DNA from 2 places in the Gemella parahaemolysans genome. Region 1 is predicted to be linked to the other one. Evidence: riboswitches for the same ligand, from Rfam matches in the RefSeq annotation. Region 1 holds a riboswitch; the other holds the start of a gene.

Region 1 (8,865 bases):
CATACTAATTTTGTATTCTTTCCTCTATCACACATATCGCCTAAACAAATTAGTTTATCATTTTTGCTATTAAAATTTACCTCATTTAATAATTTTTTCATAGTATAAAAGCTACCATGAATATCTGATATTACTAATATTCTCATAAAAACACCTTCTTTATTTATCTATAGTTTCTATAATATATCAAATAAATCCTCATGTAAATATTAATATTTCATCAGATTAAATAACTCTCTTCTTTTCATAAATTTTAATATATTTACTTTAGGTTATCATTTTTAATTAAACTTTTCACATGATATAATATTAGTAAATTATTACGAAAGGAGCAGACTATGGAAAATAACCTACTTTGCTTTAAACGTACATCCAACCTCACTGCTCTATCCTTACCCAAAATTTATAGAGAAAGTTTTTATACGAAAGAAGGTGTCTGGACTAAACTAATAATCATTAAAGGAAAAATGAAACTTAGCTTTCTAGATGATGAAAATAGTGTTATTAAACAACTTACTCTCAATAAAAAAAATAATATTGAAACTATTCAACCTCAAAGTATTTTTAGAATAAATCCAACTTCTACAGATTTACAATTTCATTTAGAGTTTTATTGTTTACCTAAAGATTATTTTTTTAATAAATACGATCTTAATCCCGCTCATCAAGAGATTGTTAAAGCAATGAAGTATGTTAAGCCATGTAAAACTCTCGATTTAGGGGCCGGACAAGGTAAAAATTCGCTATACCTTTCTACACTAAATTTTAATATAACAGCGGTTGACATTAACGCTAAATTCTTACAAGATTTAGCAGATATTTCAATTATAGAAAAATTAGATCTAAATGTTTTCAAGCACGATATTTCAACTGCTAATATAAAGGATACTTACGATTTTATATTTTCTACAGATGTATTCATGTATTTAAATCCTACAAGAATCCACAGTATTATTAGTAATATGAAAAAGCAAACAAATGATAAAGGATATAACTTAATTGTAAGTGCCTTAAATGCCACAAAACATGGTTTGCCTCTTACCCCTTTTCCCTTTACCTTTATAGAAAATGAACTTAAGGAATACTATGAGGATTGGAAAATTATTACTTATAGTGAAAACATCACCGCTTCACCTTATCCGTACGCTGTAATCCTTGCTCAAAAAGTATCAGAATAAAACTAACCCCACAAGATTTTTTATTTTCTTGTGGGGCTTTCTTCTATTCAATATTTTCTCTAATATCTTTCTGATACCATACTACATCATACCAACGATTGAACTTATATCCTACTTTTTCAAAATGAGCTACTTTTCTAAATCCTCTTTTTTCATGAAATGAAATGCTTCCTTCATCAGGATATGCTATACATGATGTTAATCTACACATACCTTTATCATAAAGTTGTCTTTCGAGTTCAGTATATAACTTTTCTCCAACACCTTTACCTCGAGCTTTTTCATCTAGATAGATTGTAATCTCAGCTGTCCATTTGTATGCATCCTTCGGATAAAATTCACTAGCATAAGCATAACCTAATATATCGTTAGCTTCTTCAGCAACCAAAAATGGATAACTTTGAATAGATTTCGAAATTTTCTCCTCAAATTCATGTACACTTGGTACAGTATAATCAAAAGTAATTGCAGTGTGTTCTACATACGGTCTATAAATATCTACTAGTTTTCTGGCATCTTTTAAGTCAACCGTTCTAATATTTATCATGGTTTTCTCCTTAAATACTTTCTTTAATTTAAACAATAATTTCTTTGAAATCTATAATAAGATTCCTAAATATATAGCCTAACAAAGACGTTTTTTATATTTTAAAATTAATTTACGATTATTTATTTAATATCTTCTTTTTTGATTTTATCTAATAAAGCCTTACATCCCTTAGTTACATCATTGAATGTTGTTTTGAAATCTCCTGTATACCATGGATCATCGATAATTCTATCTTCTCCAGCATACTCTAATAATTTCTTAACCTCTCCTGTTTTTCTACCTGCAATGAATTTTTTAATATTTTCTATATTACTATCATCCATTCCTACGATATAATCTGAATCTAAGTCATTATCATTTAGGATACGAGAATACATCCCTTCTACACCAATACCAACTTTAGCGAGTTCATTTCTAGTACCACTGTGTACAGGATTTCCATGTTCCCAACTACTAGTTGCAGCTGAATCAATTAAGATTTTTTCACTTAATCCTTCTTTTTCAACCATGTCTCTAAATATTGCTTCTGCCATTGGTGAACGGCAGATATTTCCTAAACAAACAAATAACACTTTTACCATTTTTTCGTTACCTCATTCTTGTTTTCATATTTTTTATTATATCATAAAGATTTTAAAACAACATAACAAAGTACTTTTTACTGAGTTTAATCATTATTTGAATTTTATATTTTACATGCTATAATAAGATTAAATTTAACCGTTAATAAGGAGATTAGTATGATAAAAAATTTAGTATGCTATAAACAATTACCAATTTGGACAACTGAAACACTTCCTAAACCTTTTAGACAAAAACACAACACTAGAAAAGACGTCTGGGCAAAATTAACAATTCTAAAAGGACAATTACAATTTACAGAATTAACTGCAGATAATGAAGTTATAGCTGAGCACATCTTTACCCCTGAGAGCGAAATTCCATTCGTAGAACCGCAAGCATGGCATCGTGTTGCACCTTTATCTGATGACTTAGAATGTTTCTTAGAATTTTACTGCGAACCGAAAAATTATTTCAAAAACAAATACGATATTAATCCTGCTCACTCTGAAATAGTAGAAGCCTTGGAGACTATTAAACCTTGTAAAACGTTAGATTTGGGATCTGGGCAGGGGCGTAATGCTTTATTTCTTTCTAAACTTGGCTTTGAAGTGACTGCAGTAGATAATAATATTCCTGCTTTAGAATTTTTGATGGAAACATCAAAAATCGAAAATTTAGATATTAAAATCGGTAGTTATGATATTAATACAGCAGCTCTTAGAAATACCTATGATTTCATCTTTTCAACAGTAGTTTTAATGTTTATCGAGGAAGAATCTATTCCTAAAGTTATTAAAAATATGCAAGATCAAACTAATATAGGTGGCTATAATTTAATAGTTGCTGCTATGTCTACTGATGATGCCCCTTGTCCACTACCGTTCCCTTTTACTTTCAAAGAAAATGAACTTAAAGAATATTATAAAAACTGGGAGTTTATTAAATATAATGAAGATTTTGGACAACTTCATAAAACTGATGCTAATGGTAATAGATTTAAGCTACGTTTTGCTACTATGCTTGCTAAAAAAATTAAATAATTTTCTTTCAAGCTACATTTTTGACACCGTTATCAACGTATGATATAATTTTAGCAATCATTAAAACATTTGGGGTGCTTTTATGCTGAGATTATACCCATAGAACCTGACGTTGTTAGTACAGCCGTAGGAAAATGTTAATTTAACTAACTATACTTATTTGTATTTTTGATTTTAAAAGTACCTCTTGTTGTTTTAATGAATATAAAATAACAGGAGGTTTTTCTTATGAAAAAATGGTCTACAAAGGACATAATTATTATAGCTTTAATAGGATTCTTATTTGGGGGGATATTCCTTGCAACAAGTTTGGTTTACGTTCCATTAAAAGCTGCTCTTGGAGCAGTAGGATACGCACCATTCGCTAACTCAATATTATTTGGATTATGGGTAATGGCTGGACCGGTTGCTGCAGTACTTATTCAAAAACCAGGTAGTGCTACACTTGGAGAAGTTCTAGGAGCATTAGCTGAAATGCTATATGGTTCATACTTTGGTGCTGCCGTTCTTGTTTCAGGATTAGTACAAGGAGTAGGATCTGAAGTTGGTTTCTTAGCTACAAGATACAAACGCTACGATACATTTTCACTATTCCTTTCTGCAGTAGGTATTACGCTATTTAGCTTTGCTTATAAGTATTTCCAAGCTGGTTATGAAGCATTTTCTGTAGGTATGATTCTAGCAATTCTAATTGTACGTTTTATTTCTGTATTCTTCTTTGGAGTCATCTGCGTTAAATTAATTTTAAATATTGTTAATAAAGTACAAAATAGTGGTAATAAATAATGAATATTATAGAAATCGATAATTTTTCTCTAAAAATTAAAGATAAAGTCTTGTTTGATAATGTTAGTTTAAAAATAAAAGAACATAGTTGGTTAGTTCTAACCGGGAATATTGGTAGTGGTAAGTCTACCCTACTTCGTACTATTTGTAAATTAAATAAAGAACATTACGAGGGAGTAATTAGTTATAGAGGAAAAAATATTGTTGATATTCCCATGCAAGAACACGTTAAAAAAATTGGATATGTGATGCAACATGCAATTAATCAGTTTGTTATGCCTACTTTAGAAGAAGAAATAATCTTTGCTCTAGAAAATTTATGTCTAGAACCCAAGATTATTAACGAAAAACTAGATTATGCTTTATCAATTACAAACACTCGAGAAATTTCTACTAAGCATATCCATACATTATCTGGGGGGGAACGACAGCGAGCTGCTTTTGCTGTAGCATTAGCTATGGGAAGTGAAGTTTTAATTTTAGATGAACCATTTGCCAATGTTGATAAGAAGACTCGTAATTCTCTATTGACTCTTCTGAAAGACTTAAACAAACATGGAGTAACAATAATTGTTTGTGATCATGAATATCAACTTTATCTAAATTATGCAGATACATTTTATTGTTTAGAAAATGGACATTTCAAGCTAATTAATAACCCTAATATTATTTCTAATAATATTAGTCTATGTAATACTATTAAATCTAATCAAATATTAAAACTAGAAAATGTTAAGATTAACCAAGGTGATAAGGAACTACTGAATATAAGTAATTTTGACATTTATAAAGGGATTACTACTTTAACTGGAGATAATGGTACTGGAAAAACAACATTGCTTCATGCTATTTCTCAATTAAAAAAGTATGATGGAAATATATACTTTAATAATTTGAAGGTTAAAAAATCAAGAAAACTATATAAAAAAATAAGCACTTGTTTACAAGATGCCTTTCAACAGTTTATAAGTTTGATGCCTCGCGAAGAGATTTCTATGCAAAAAGATATTTGGGATCATGCTACCGCATGGCAAGAAAAACTTCTAAAAGAATTTGATTTAGAAAAAGAACTCGATAAAAGTCTATATTATTATAGTGGAGGACAAAGAAAACTTATCCAACTTATGTGTTTATTAAGCCAAAAAACTGAACTTCTTCTGTTAGATGAACCCTTTACTCATCTCGACGAAAGAGCATGTTCATTTGTAATGGATTGGATTGAAGAAAATAAAAAAGTTGCTGGGCAATCATTTATTATTGTTAGTCACAGATTAGAACCACTGAATAATAGAAGTGATTATCATATTGAAATTTCAGATAATACTCTACATTATATAAAGGAGGGGGATTATGGAAAAGAAAATAATTAGTCCTACTCTAGCATTAATAGTATTATTATTAACTATTTGGATTTCATTTAGTAAATTATTAATTTTAAATTTTATGATTATTGGGGTAACAATTCTCTATTTTTCTCTATCAAGATACTGGAAAAAGTTACTGTATTTCATCCTAGTACCACTATTACCAGCATTAGGTTCTGGTTGGGCCATAATCGTTCATAGTTCAAATTATAAATTTGCTCTATTAATTTTTTCTAGAACATATAGCTTTGCAGCCTTAGGTTTATTCATGGCAACATACATTTCTCTAGTAGAACTGTTAAAATATTTCGAACAGCATGGTCTATCCTCAAATGTAGTTTATGGGCTCCTAGTAGTTATCCAAGCATTACCGAGAATCCAATATGAAACTCAGATGATTACAAAATCCAGTCGTTTAAGAGGAGTTTTCTTAGCTTTTTGGTCACCATACTATTACGCTAAAGCTATTTTTATTGCTTTAACATGGCAACCACAAATTTCAGAAGCAATGACGGTTCATGCCTATGAAGACTACAAACAAAGAACTCATTATAATAAGTATATTGTTGATAAAAACAAAAGTGTAATTATATTAGTAATATTTTTACTAATATCAACGGCTTTATTAATACTTAATATATAGAATAATGCCATCATGGATAAAATTCATGATGGCATTTATTGTATTCAAAAATAAAAAACTGGCGGGAATGTGTGGGAATCGAACCCACCCAAGAGGCTCTTAACCCCTCATACTAGTTTTGAAGACTAGAGAGCACACCAGAACTCATCCACTCCCATATATGTCTATATTATATACTAAATATCAAAAAAAATCAAGGTGATTTGTTAACGTATACAAGTATTTAAATTATGATTTTTACTAAAAAAAGAAATTTCTACCACTTAGTTTTAGTTTTTTACCACTTACTTAAAAACTATTAAGTTTTATGACTAAATAGCGTATAATATAATTACAAATCATAGAGAGGAGACAATATGAAAATTAATATCGAACTAGACTCGAATCTTAAAGAAATTGAACTAGTTATTAAGACACCAGACTTAAATAATGATGTCATCTTAATTAAAGAATTAGTTGAAAAAGCTATAGTAAACTCTCAAAAAATAATTTTCTACAAAGGTGATTCTGAATATTTTATCCCTCTAGAATCTATTTTATTCTTTGAAACAGATGATAATAAAGTCTATGCTCATACTACCGATGAATTTTTTGAAGTAAAATTCAAATTATATGAATTAGAGCGACTTATTCCTTTTTACTATTGTCGAATTTCTAAGAGTTCAATAATAAATACAAAAGCAATTTATTCACTAGAAAAATCTTTTTCTGGCTCGAGCACCGCTTCTTTTTCTAATTCAAAGAAGCAAGTCCATATTTCAAGACATTACTACAAAATATTAAAAGATAAATTAAAAGAAATGAGGTAAAAATAAATGAGAAGAAGTTTTATTGGGTTATTCTTTATAATCCTTGCATTAACTACTTTACTTGATGGATTTAGTATTTTCCCAAATGGATCAATCTTTCTAACTATATGTACTGTTGTACTAGGATTTTTCGCAATCCGAGGTTTAATGGATTTTGATTCATTTGGAACAATATTCCCTCTAGCATTATTATTCTATGTATACAATAAAAATTATCACTTTGCGGATATATCAGGTGGAAAAATATTCTTTGTTGCTATTTTCCTTAGTCTAGGTATTTCTATGATTATTCCTAGAAGATATAAATATAGCGAAATTAGAAAATTTTATCGAAGAAAAAGACATCAAAAGATTGAAAATGGTTATGATTACTCTGATGTAACATTTGGGGAAAATACTCAATATATTGACATAACTAAATCAGATTCTTTTTCTACTTCTACAACATTTGGAACTACTACTATTTATTTTGAAAAATTAGATACTTATCCTATTAAAAACTTTGAACTTAATGTCTCAGTTACCTTTGGAGATTTAAAGTTATATGTACCAAAAGAATGGTCTGTTGAAAATAATACAAATAATATTTTATCTAGAGTTCCAAAGTATATTAATAGTATCGATAAAGATGTGAAGATTATCTTAAATGGTTCGGTAACATTCGGAGAAATTAAAATAATACATGTATAAAAAAATAACTCTCAAGAATTCTAGCAATCTTGAGAGTTCTATTTTTAGTTGTTTTCTGCTTTCTTTTGCTGTTCTCTTTTTTCTACTAACTTAGATAAATAGATAGAACCTACAGTTAATAAAATTACTAATAATGAAGCAATTAAAAATTCTTTACTGAAGATATTTGTACTAGTAGCTCCGAAGTTTAAGAATACTACTGTTCCAGGGATGATACCAAGTACGCTCGCTATCATATATTTTGATAAACTGATATTAGTTAAACCATATCCGTAGTTTATCATATTATATGGTACTAAAGGTATTAGTCTCAGTATTACTAAACTCATCATTAGTTTTTCATCACTAACATTAAAAATTCTATCGTGTTGCTTAGGTGTCATTTTTTTCTTAAGGTAGTTTTTCACCCATTCACGACCGAAACGACGTGATATTACAAACATAATATAACAATTTAATGACGCTCCAACGAAAGTTAGTAAACTTCCTTCTACAAAACCAAACGCTACTCCTCCAGCAACAGCAAGTATCGGAACTGGAAAGAAAAATACCGGTAAGAACATAAACATTAATACATAAATTATCGGTGCTAAGACACCAAAACTTTGAATAAACTCAGTCATTACTCTCCTCCTATTTAAAGTATGCTGATACTTTCTCTAAAAACTCTAATTCTATATATGAAGCGATTTTCTTAAATGTAGTTTCATCCATCAGCATTTTATCATTTTCACTATACTGTCTAAATGCCATACTACACCAAGTAACTCCTCTTAGACAATTAAATATTAAATACCTCTCGAATCTTTCTCTATCAAAATTTCTATAATTATTATATTCTTCTAAAAACTTATTAATTTCATTTTCTGATAAAATAATATCAGTTTTCCAAAATGTCGTTGTCGGGGCTAGGAAATGTGCTAAATCTTGTTCACATTCACCAATTAATGCCTTTTCCCAATCGATAACATAGCTATCTTCTTTTCTCTCTCCTATTAGGAAATTTCCTGAATTTAATTCTGTATTAATAATACACGGATTAGCTATAGTATATTCTTCTGGAATAAGTGTTTGACATTTTTCTAAAAAGATTTTGATATAGTTACTAACCTTTTTGTCTGCCTTCTCCCAAGCTAAATACTCTCTAGACATCTGTTTACATTCATCAAACATCAACTGAAATGGATTAGAAGCATTTATCAAATTATTTTCACCGTATTTTGTATTATGAACTGTACTTA
Region 2 (8,865 bases), on a different contig from region 1:
TAGTAGATTTCCCTTCTTTAACTTGGATAGTATATTGATATTTATCCCCAACTTTTTCAACTTTTACATCTTTAACAAATGCATTTTCATAGATTGAAGCAGTACCAGTTGTTCTACCATTTAATTCAGCTTTTACTGTAGTAGGGAAAGTGTTAGGAACTTTATCAGCATCAACATTGTGGTCAGCAGCTGTTGGTGTAGCTGGTTTTGGTTCTTCTTTTGGTGTAGTTGGTGCAGGCTTAACTGGTTTAGGTTTAGCAGGTGCAACTACATCTTCTAATTTTACAGGTCTTTCCTTATAATCAGTAGCTGTTTCATAGTATAGTTTTAATGTAACAAAGTGAGACATAAGAGCACCATTTGGATATGGAGCAGTACCGTCTAATTGAATTTTTTCTAATAGTTTATCAGTAATGATAGATCCTTCTTTTACTGAAGAATTACCATTTGTTGCTAAAGTAGTTAATGGAATATCTTTACCTTGGTATGCTACTTTATGTAATTCGAATGGATAGAATTCTCCACCTACATCAGCAAGACCTTTTTTGAATCTTAAAGTATATTTGTATTTATCTCCAACTTTTTCTACTTTAACATAGTTATCTAACGCAGAACCGTATAATGATTCTTCATCGTTGTTGTTAGCATTTCTTAAATGTCCTTGAACGTGAATAGGGAAGTCTTTTTTTATAGTTCCTTTGTATTCAACGTCTTTGTTAGGATTTTCGTAAGTTGCTGCTTCATAGTTGTCAGCAGTTACTTTTTTTCTAGCTAAAGATGATAAGTCAAATTTTAAAATCATTTTTTGAGTTCCAAAACTTTGTCCAAATGAAGCCATAACAGGAACAAAAACTTCAGTGTATGTTTCTAGTTTATTGTTTGAATCGATTTTATTTTTATCTACATGGTAATTAACAATTTTTGGATAAACAGTACGATTAGGGAATTTTTCTTTGTATGCATTTATGAAGTTATCTGTTTCATTAGTACTATAATTCTCAACAATAGTTGAATCTTTATACTCACTATCTGCAATTTTTTCACGATCTGCGTGAGTCTTATCTCCATCATAGTATTTTAAATCTCCTAAATAACCAGTAAGACCACTAAATGTGATAGGTTTAAATGAAACATTTACAGAGTATTCTCCATTTTTTACTATTAATTTTGTTTTTTCATTATCGATTGCAGCGGCAGCCATAGAAGGACGACCTTCTTCATGGAATTTTAATGCTTCAGCACTAATCTTATATTCTCCATCTTTTAAAGCTTTAACATCTTGAGCTACAGTAGCCGGTTCTTCAGCTTTAGGAGCAGTAGTTGCTGTCGTTGGTGTAGTAGTAGGGGCTGCAGCAGAGTTCACTGTTGGAGTTGCTGATGAATTAGTTTCTCCAGTAGTAGATGCTGGCGCTGTAGGTTGTGTAGTAGTTGGCTTCGTAGTAGAAGTTGTTGTATTTTCTACGACAGGTGTTTCTTCTGCTGCAAATGCGAAACTATCCTGATCGTATGCTTCAATTGCTGCAACAGCAGAAAAAATTGCAGTTGCTGACAAAACTTTTAATAATGTTGTATTTTTCATATTAGGAATTTTCTCCTTTATTTTGTATATTATTAGATATTAAATTGTTATCACTATTATAATACAAAAATAATAAAAAATAAAGAAAAAAATGATAATTGATATCAATTATCCCTAAAGAAGAAGTATTTTTTCTTAATTTTTTCAAAAATAAGTCACAATTTAGCCACAAATAAAAAATGAATTTGAATTATCTTCAAACTCATTTTTTATAAAATTATTTATTGGATTTTTTACGTAAAGCAAATGCAGTTAATAGTGAAATCAATCCGAAGAAAGCTGTAGTAGAAGTAGTTGTACCAGTTTTTGGTAATGTTTTATCAGTATTTTTAACAGTTCCTTTAATTTCAGATGGAATATTTTTACTCTCTGAGTTATGAAGTTCATCTGAAGATTCTTTTTGATTTTTAATATAGTTTTCTAAATCAAATTCAGGTTTATCTAATATAGTAGCTTCACCTTTAGCAGTAATTGGACCATTATGATTCTTAAGGAATCCATCTAAATCAAATTCAGGTTTATCTAATGTAACGGCTTCACCTTTAGCTGTTAAAGGGGCCTTATTTTCATTTTCGATACGCTCTTTTTCAGCTTTTTCTTTAGCTAATCTTTCATTTTTGATACGTTCTTTTTCAGCTTTTTCTTTAGCTAATCTTTCATTTTCGATACGTTCTTTTTCAGCTTTTTCTTTAGCTAATCTTTCATTTTCGATACGTTCTTTTTCAGCTTTTTCTTTAGCTAATCTTTCATTTTCGATGCGTTCTTTTTCAGCTTTTTCTTTAGCTAATCTTTCATTTTCGATACGTTCTTTTTCAGCTTTTTCTTTAGCTAATCTTTCATTTTCGATACGTTCTTTTTCAGCTTTTTCTTTAGCTAATCTTTCATTTTCGATACGTTCTTTTTCAGCTTTTTCTTTGGCTAATCTTTCATTTTCGATACGTTCTTTTTCAGCTTTTTCTTTGGCTAATCTTTCATTTTCGATACGCTCTTTTTCAGCTTTTTCTTTAGCTAATCTTTCATTTTCGATACGCTCTTTTTCAGCTTTTTCTTTAGCTAATTTTTCATTTTCGATACGTTCTTTTTCAGCTTTTTCTTTGGCTAATTTTTCTGTATCTACTTTAGGAACAGTGATTGTTTTTGTTGCTAGTGAGCTTAGATCGAATTTTAAAATCATACGTTGAGTACCTGAACCTTTAAAGATAGATTCCATTACTGGTACGAATACTTGTGTATATGTTTCTAGTTTGTTATCTGAATCGATTTTGTTCTTATCTACATTATAAGAAAGAGTTTTTGGATAAACCGTACGTTCAGGGAACTTTTGCTTATAAGTGTCTATATAGTCATCTTTTTCATTTTCTGAGTAATTTTCAACAATCGTTGTATTTTTAAACTCATTATCTTTTATTTCAGAGCGATTAGCATGAGTCTTATTACCATCGTAATATTTTAAATCACCCAAATATCCGCTAAATACACCCATTTTTATTGGTTTAAAAGCAACATTTACAGAATATTGCCCATTTTTAACGATTAATTTTGTTTTTTCTTTATCTAATCCAGCAGCAGCCATTGACTGTTTACCTTCTTCAGAGAAGTTTAGGGCTTCGGTTTTAATATTATATACACCATCTTGTAATTTTTTAACATCTTGTGATACTATTTTTGTTTCAGTATTATTTTGAGTTGCAGATGTTGTAACTTCGGTAGCAAATGCATTATGATCATAAGATTCTATTGCTGCGATTGCAGTGAAAATTGCAGATGCAGAAAGAACTTTTAATAATGTTGTATGTTTCATATTATTGAAATTTCTCCTTAAAATTATGTTTTGTGATTGTAAATATTATCACTATTATTATAATACAAAGATATAAATTAATAAAGAAAAAAGTGATAACTATTTTCAATTATGAGTAGAAACAATCAAAAAATACAATGAAGTTTCACTATTACTTCACAAATTAGCCAAAATTATTCGAGGGTTAATTTTAAAATATAAAAAAATATTATTTTCGTAGAAGATATATAGTAAGTATTTGGATTAAAGAAATTTTGTAAGTGTTTAAACTAAATTGTTGACATTTAATTTTTTCTGTGTTACGATTTTAGAAAATGAATAGAGTAAATCACTGGGGGAGCCTTTTGGCTGAGATAACATAGTTAGACCCTTAGACCTGAACTAGATAATGCTAGCGTAGGAAATGTGAATATTTTTATAATAGAAGTAATCCACTATAGGTGGATAATAAGATATTGTTAATATAGTTCTCAGAGTTCTTTTACGTTAGTAAGGGGACTTTTTTATTTATCATAAGTGATATTATTTTATACTAAAATTAAATATACTGAGGGGGATATACCTATGAAACTTATTACTGATATTATGGAAGAAAAGGCATTACCAATTGTTGATAAGATTTACAATGATGGCTTTATTCAAGGATTAATTCGCGCTGATTTATCAGAGAAAGCAGTAGAGCACTATCTGAAAGCTGATGCACTATATTTAGAGAGCTTTAGCGATATTTATGCCATTCTTTTAGCGAAAAGTAATGATAAAGTTGAAAAAAACTTTTTCTTAGGTCAGATTAATTTTGTATTAAATGAGGAAATTGCTGCACATAAAAACTTAGCAGATTATATAGGGAGAGACTATCAAGAGATTATTAAAGGCGGAGAGTGGTATCCATCTGCAGACCATTATATAAAGCATATGTATTATAATGCATTTGCATTTGGTATGGCAGAAACACTAAGTGCAATGGCACCATGTCCATGGATTTATAAAATGGTAGCTAGAAAGATTTTAGCTAATCACAATTTAGCAGAAGATCATCCACTAAAATTCTGGGTTGAATTTTATGCTGATGGCTTAGTAGATGAAGTACTTACTGAGTATCACAAAATTATCAATCGTGAAGCTGAATTTATGAGTGAAGAAGGTAAACAAAGACTTATTAAAAACTTCTTAGAAAGTTGTGAACATGAACGTCGTTTCTTCAATATGGCTTATATACAAGAACGTTGGGATTTAGAGGTATAGGGTATGAGTAAACTTAATATTGCATTAACTATTGCTGGAACTGATCCAACTGGTGGAGCAGGAATTATGGCGGATTTAAAAAGTTTTCAAGCACGTGAAGTGTATGGAATGGCTGTAGTTACTAGTGTCGTTGCACAAAATACGCTGGGTGTTCAAATGATAAGGAATCTAGATTTAGATATATTAGAAGCGCAATTAAAAAGTGTGTTTGACGATATAACACCTGATAGTATAAAAACTGGAATGATAGCAAATGCTGACATGATGAAATTAATTAAAAGATATTTACCAAAATATGTTCCTTATGTTGTTGATCCGGTTATGGTTGCGACAAGTGGGGATAAATTGATAGATGATGTTGCGAGAAAACATCTAAAAGAAGAAATATTACCATTAGCAACTATTATTACACCAAATGTACCTGAAGCAGAAGAAATTGTTAATTTTAAAATATTAACAGAAGATGATGTTAATCGTGCAGGAAAATTCATTATCGATGAAGTTGGATGTAAGTCAGTAGTTATAAAAGGTGGACATCTAACAGGTGAAGCGAAAGATTATTTATTTTTAAATGATGGGACTAAAAAAGTATGGACTAGTGAAAGATTTAAGACTAATCATACACATGGAACAGGTTGTACCTTCTCAGCAGTTATTACAGCTGAATTAGCAAAAGGAAAAAGTATTGTTGAAGCTGTAGAAATTGGGAAAAAGTTCATTACAGCCGCAATTAAATACACACCAGAAATAGGTCATGGAAATGGACCTGTGAATCATATAGCATTTAAAGGATATTTATAAATATGACAAGTTTAAAATTATTAAAAGAGAAAGCACCGTTAGTGATTTGTATAACTAATGATGTAGTTAAAAATTTCACAGCAAATGGATTAGTAGCACTAGGAGCATCACCAGCGATGAGTGAATATCCAAAAGATTTAGAAGATTTATTAAAATATGCTGGAGGATTATTAATTAATATCGGTACATTAACAGATGAAACTTGGAAGTTATACCAAGAAGCACTTAAAATAGCTGAAAAATACAATGTGCCTGCAGTATTAGATCCTGTAGCTTGTGGAGCGGGAGCGTATAGAAAAAAAGTATCAGATGATTTAATTAACAATTACAAGTTAGCAGCTATAAGAGGAAATGCTGGAGAAATTGCATCTTTAGTCGGCATAAATGTAGCCTCTAAGGGAGTAGACAGTGCGGGAGTAGATAATATTGATGAAATTGCCTTAGCAGCAAATGCTAAGTATAATATCCCTATAGTAGTAACTGGAGAAGTTGATGCTATTGCTGTTAATGGAGAAGTAGTAACTATCCATAATGGAAGTGCAATGATGCCTAAAGTTATTGGAACAGGATGCTTATTAGGGGCTGTATTAGCAAGTTTTATTGGACTAGAGAAAGGTGAAGAATTAAAATCATTAGAGACAGCTATGTTAGCATATAATATTGCCGGGGAAATGGCGGAAAAACGTCCTAATGGACATCTTCCAGGAACATTCAAAGTCGAATTTATTAATGCGTTATATGAAATCACTGATAAAGATATTGAAACATTTAAAAAGGTGAAATAATTATGTTTAATAAAGAACTATTAAAATTATATTTTATTTGTGGAACTACTACTTGCTTAGGTAAGGACTTATATACAGTAGTTGAAGATGCTTTAAAAGGTGGAATAACTTTATTTCAATTTCGTGAAAAAGGTGAAGGAGCCTTAGAAGGTAAGGAAAAAGTAGAATTAGCAATAAAACTCCAAGATCTTTGTAAAAAATACAATGTTCCGTTTATTGTTAATGATGATATAGAGTTGGCATTAGAAATAGATGCTGACGGAGTACATGTAGGACAGGATGACCTTGGTGTTGATGAAATTAGAAAATTAATGCCTAATAAAATAATAGGTCTTTCTATCGGAAATGAAGAAGAATTTAAACAATCTAAAGTTGAATATGTAGATTATGTTGGTGTAGGACCTGTGTATGTCACACAATCAAAAGACGATGCTGGCGGTGCTATAGGTTATGAAGGTCTAGAGTTAATGAGAAGATTATTACCACATATGCCATTAGTGGCAATCGGTGGTATTCAGACACAGCATATTAGAGATATTATGAAAACAGATGTTGATGGTATATCTATTATATCAGCAATCTCATATTCAGATAACATTGAAAAAACTGTTCGTGAAATGATCGAACAATTCTAAAATTAGCCTCCAAAGTTTAATTCACTTTTTGATAACTTTCAAATGGTGATGTAAAGAGTAGAACAAAAATATTTACCAGTTTTTGATTCTACTCTTTTTTTGACTGTTACAATTAATATTTTGGAGTATTTTATGTGATTATTTGATTGTTGAAAGATTTAAGTGTATAATTAGTGTGGAAAAAATAATGCTAATCAGGTGGTAGGAGGAATTTTTATGACGAATATAGTATTGATACATGGTACATGGTGTGACGGAACTGTTTGGGGAGAATTTGTTAATGAATTGGAGAAATTAGGTTTAAATGTATATACTCCAACTCTAAGATATCATGATTTGCCTTATGAAGAAGTTGAAAAAAAGGTAGCAGATGTTAGTTTGGATGAGTTTACGGATGATATTGTAGATTTAATAGAAATGTTAGATGAAGCTCCGATTGTATTGGGGCATTCTCTAGGTGGGCTTCTTGCGCAGAAAGTTGCTATGAAGACAAAGACTAAGGGAATTATTTTAATGGGAACTGCACCTGCTGCAGGAATTTTCGCTTTTTATCCAAGTATGGTAATTTGTTTCTATAAACATTTTTTACGTTGGGGATTTTGGAAAAAATCTATGCCACCTTATAAACATGCTTTTTATGATTACTGTATGAATAACCAAGATGAAGAGGACAAAGAAAGAGAATTTTCTAAACTAGTTCCGGAATCTGGTTTTACGTACTTCCAAATGGCGCTACCATTTTTAGATAAGCAAAAAGGTGCTTATATTGATTTTGATAAGGTGAATGAACCAGTATTAGTTATAACTGGTAGTGAAGATAAAATGGTACATCCAAATATAGCAAAAGCAACGGCTAAGAAATATAAAAATTCTACACTAAGTATTATAGAAGGATCAGATCACATGTATGAGGCTCCGAAATACAGAGATAAAACTATAGAAGTGATAGAGCAGTGGTTAAAAAATAATAATCTTGATTAGAATTTGTTCAGAAGAGATAGTATTTTATTTAAATGAAAAAGTAAATATTCGTGAATTTTCAAAAAACTTTTTAAAAAAATTCAAAAAAAAGTGTTGACAATTTTATTTGCTAATGATAATATATAGTCAAGTTAAAAATTACCGATATTCAAATAAGTACTTTATAGGAACTTTTACAGAGAGTGTGAGCGGGTGAAAGCACACAATGCAGATCATAGAGGAAAATGGTTTGAATGGTAAAAAAAGTGAGTTTTAAAACACAAGCTTTTTTCGTAGGCGTTACGTTACAAACGCACACTATCTCGTATATATTCTAGATGCATAGACGTTGTAGTGATAAAGTTCGTAGTTTACGAAAAAGTAAGGTGGTACCGTGAAATTAGTTTCGCCCTTATTCTCTTAGGAGAGTAAGGGTGATTTTTTTTACATAAAATTCGCAAAACCCAAAAATAAATAATAAAATCAAAAGGAGAAAATTATATAATGAAGAAATTATTATTTTTAGTAACAAGTTTTATACTTGGAATCGTATTAATTGGATGCTCAAGCGCATCAAAAACTGAGAAAAAAGGTATTGAAGTTGATAAACTAGATCCTAGCAAACCTGTAACAGTTAAAGTTGGAGCTACTAACGTACCTCACGCTGTATTATTAGAGCACGTTGCTCCACAACTTGAAAAAGAAGGAATCAAATTAGACATCGTTACATACCAAGACTACTATGTACCAAACAAAACGTTAAACGATAAAGAAATCGACATTAACTACTTCCAACACGTACCATTCTTAAAAAATGCTATTAAAGAAAATGGATACAAAATTGAAGATGCTGGTGCAATCCACTTAGAGCCAATCGGATTATACTCTAAAAAAGTTAAAAACGTTAAAGACCTTAAAGAAGGTGCTAAAGTATTAGTAAGTAACAACAAATCTGAATGGGGACGTGTAATTAAATTATTAGCTTCTGAAGGATTAGTAAAAGTTAAAGATGGTGTAGACCCAGTAACAGCTACTTTCGATGATATCGCTGAAAACCCT

What was found. Region 1 has a riboswitch for thiamine pyrophosphate ahead of ACWOBP_RS06285 (ECF transporter S component). Riboswitches for the same ligand answer to the same signal wherever they lie in the genome.
Positions count from the first base shown of each region.
Region 2: linked by a shared signal. The riboswitch ahead of tenA (thiaminase II) and the one ahead of ACWOBP_RS06285 (ECF transporter S component) in region 1 are both predicted to bind thiamine pyrophosphate.

Region 1 is NZ_JBSMTP010000009.1:22,311-31,175, forward strand. Features, by position in the region: gene ACWOBP_RS06260 (metallophosphoesterase) at 1-146, opposite strand, end outside; gene tehB (SAM-dependent methyltransferase TehB) at 339-1,178, shown strand; gene ACWOBP_RS06270 (N-acetyltransferase family protein) at 1,222-1,725, opposite strand; gene ACWOBP_RS06275 (low molecular weight protein-tyrosine-phosphatase) at 1,848-2,309, opposite strand; gene tehB (SAM-dependent methyltransferase TehB) at 2,469-3,332, shown strand; TPP riboswitch at 3,393-3,482, shown strand; gene ACWOBP_RS06285 (ECF transporter S component) at 3,561-4,118, shown strand; gene ACWOBP_RS06290 (ATP-binding cassette domain-containing protein) at 4,118-5,488, shown strand; gene ACWOBP_RS06295 (energy-coupling factor transporter transmembrane component T) at 5,469-6,125, shown strand; tRNA gene ACWOBP_RS06300 (tRNA-Sec) at 6,185-6,281, opposite strand; gene ACWOBP_RS06305 (LytTR family DNA-binding domain-containing protein) at 6,482-6,934, shown strand; gene ACWOBP_RS06310 (LiaF transmembrane domain-containing protein) at 6,941-7,624, shown strand; gene ACWOBP_RS06315 (TVP38/TMEM64 family protein) at 7,669-8,247, opposite strand; gene ACWOBP_RS06320 (TIGR04282 family arsenosugar biosynthesis glycosyltransferase) at 8,258-8,865, opposite strand, start outside.
Region 2 is NZ_JBSMTP010000002.1:84,246-93,110, forward strand. Features, by position in the region: gene ACWOBP_RS02135 (peptidase) at 1-1,579, opposite strand, end outside; gene ACWOBP_RS02140 (LPXTG cell wall anchor domain-containing protein) at 1,797-3,380, opposite strand; TPP riboswitch at 3,704-3,801, shown strand; gene tenA (thiaminase II) at 3,945-4,625, shown strand; gene thiD (bifunctional hydroxymethylpyrimidine kinase/phosphomethylpyrimidine kinase) at 4,629-5,426, shown strand; gene thiM (hydroxyethylthiazole kinase) at 5,429-6,211, shown strand; gene thiE (thiamine phosphate synthase) at 6,214-6,846, shown strand; gene ACWOBP_RS02165 (alpha/beta fold hydrolase) at 7,063-7,827, shown strand; gene ACWOBP_RS02170 (MetQ/NlpA family ABC transporter substrate-binding protein) at 8,311-8,865, shown strand, end outside.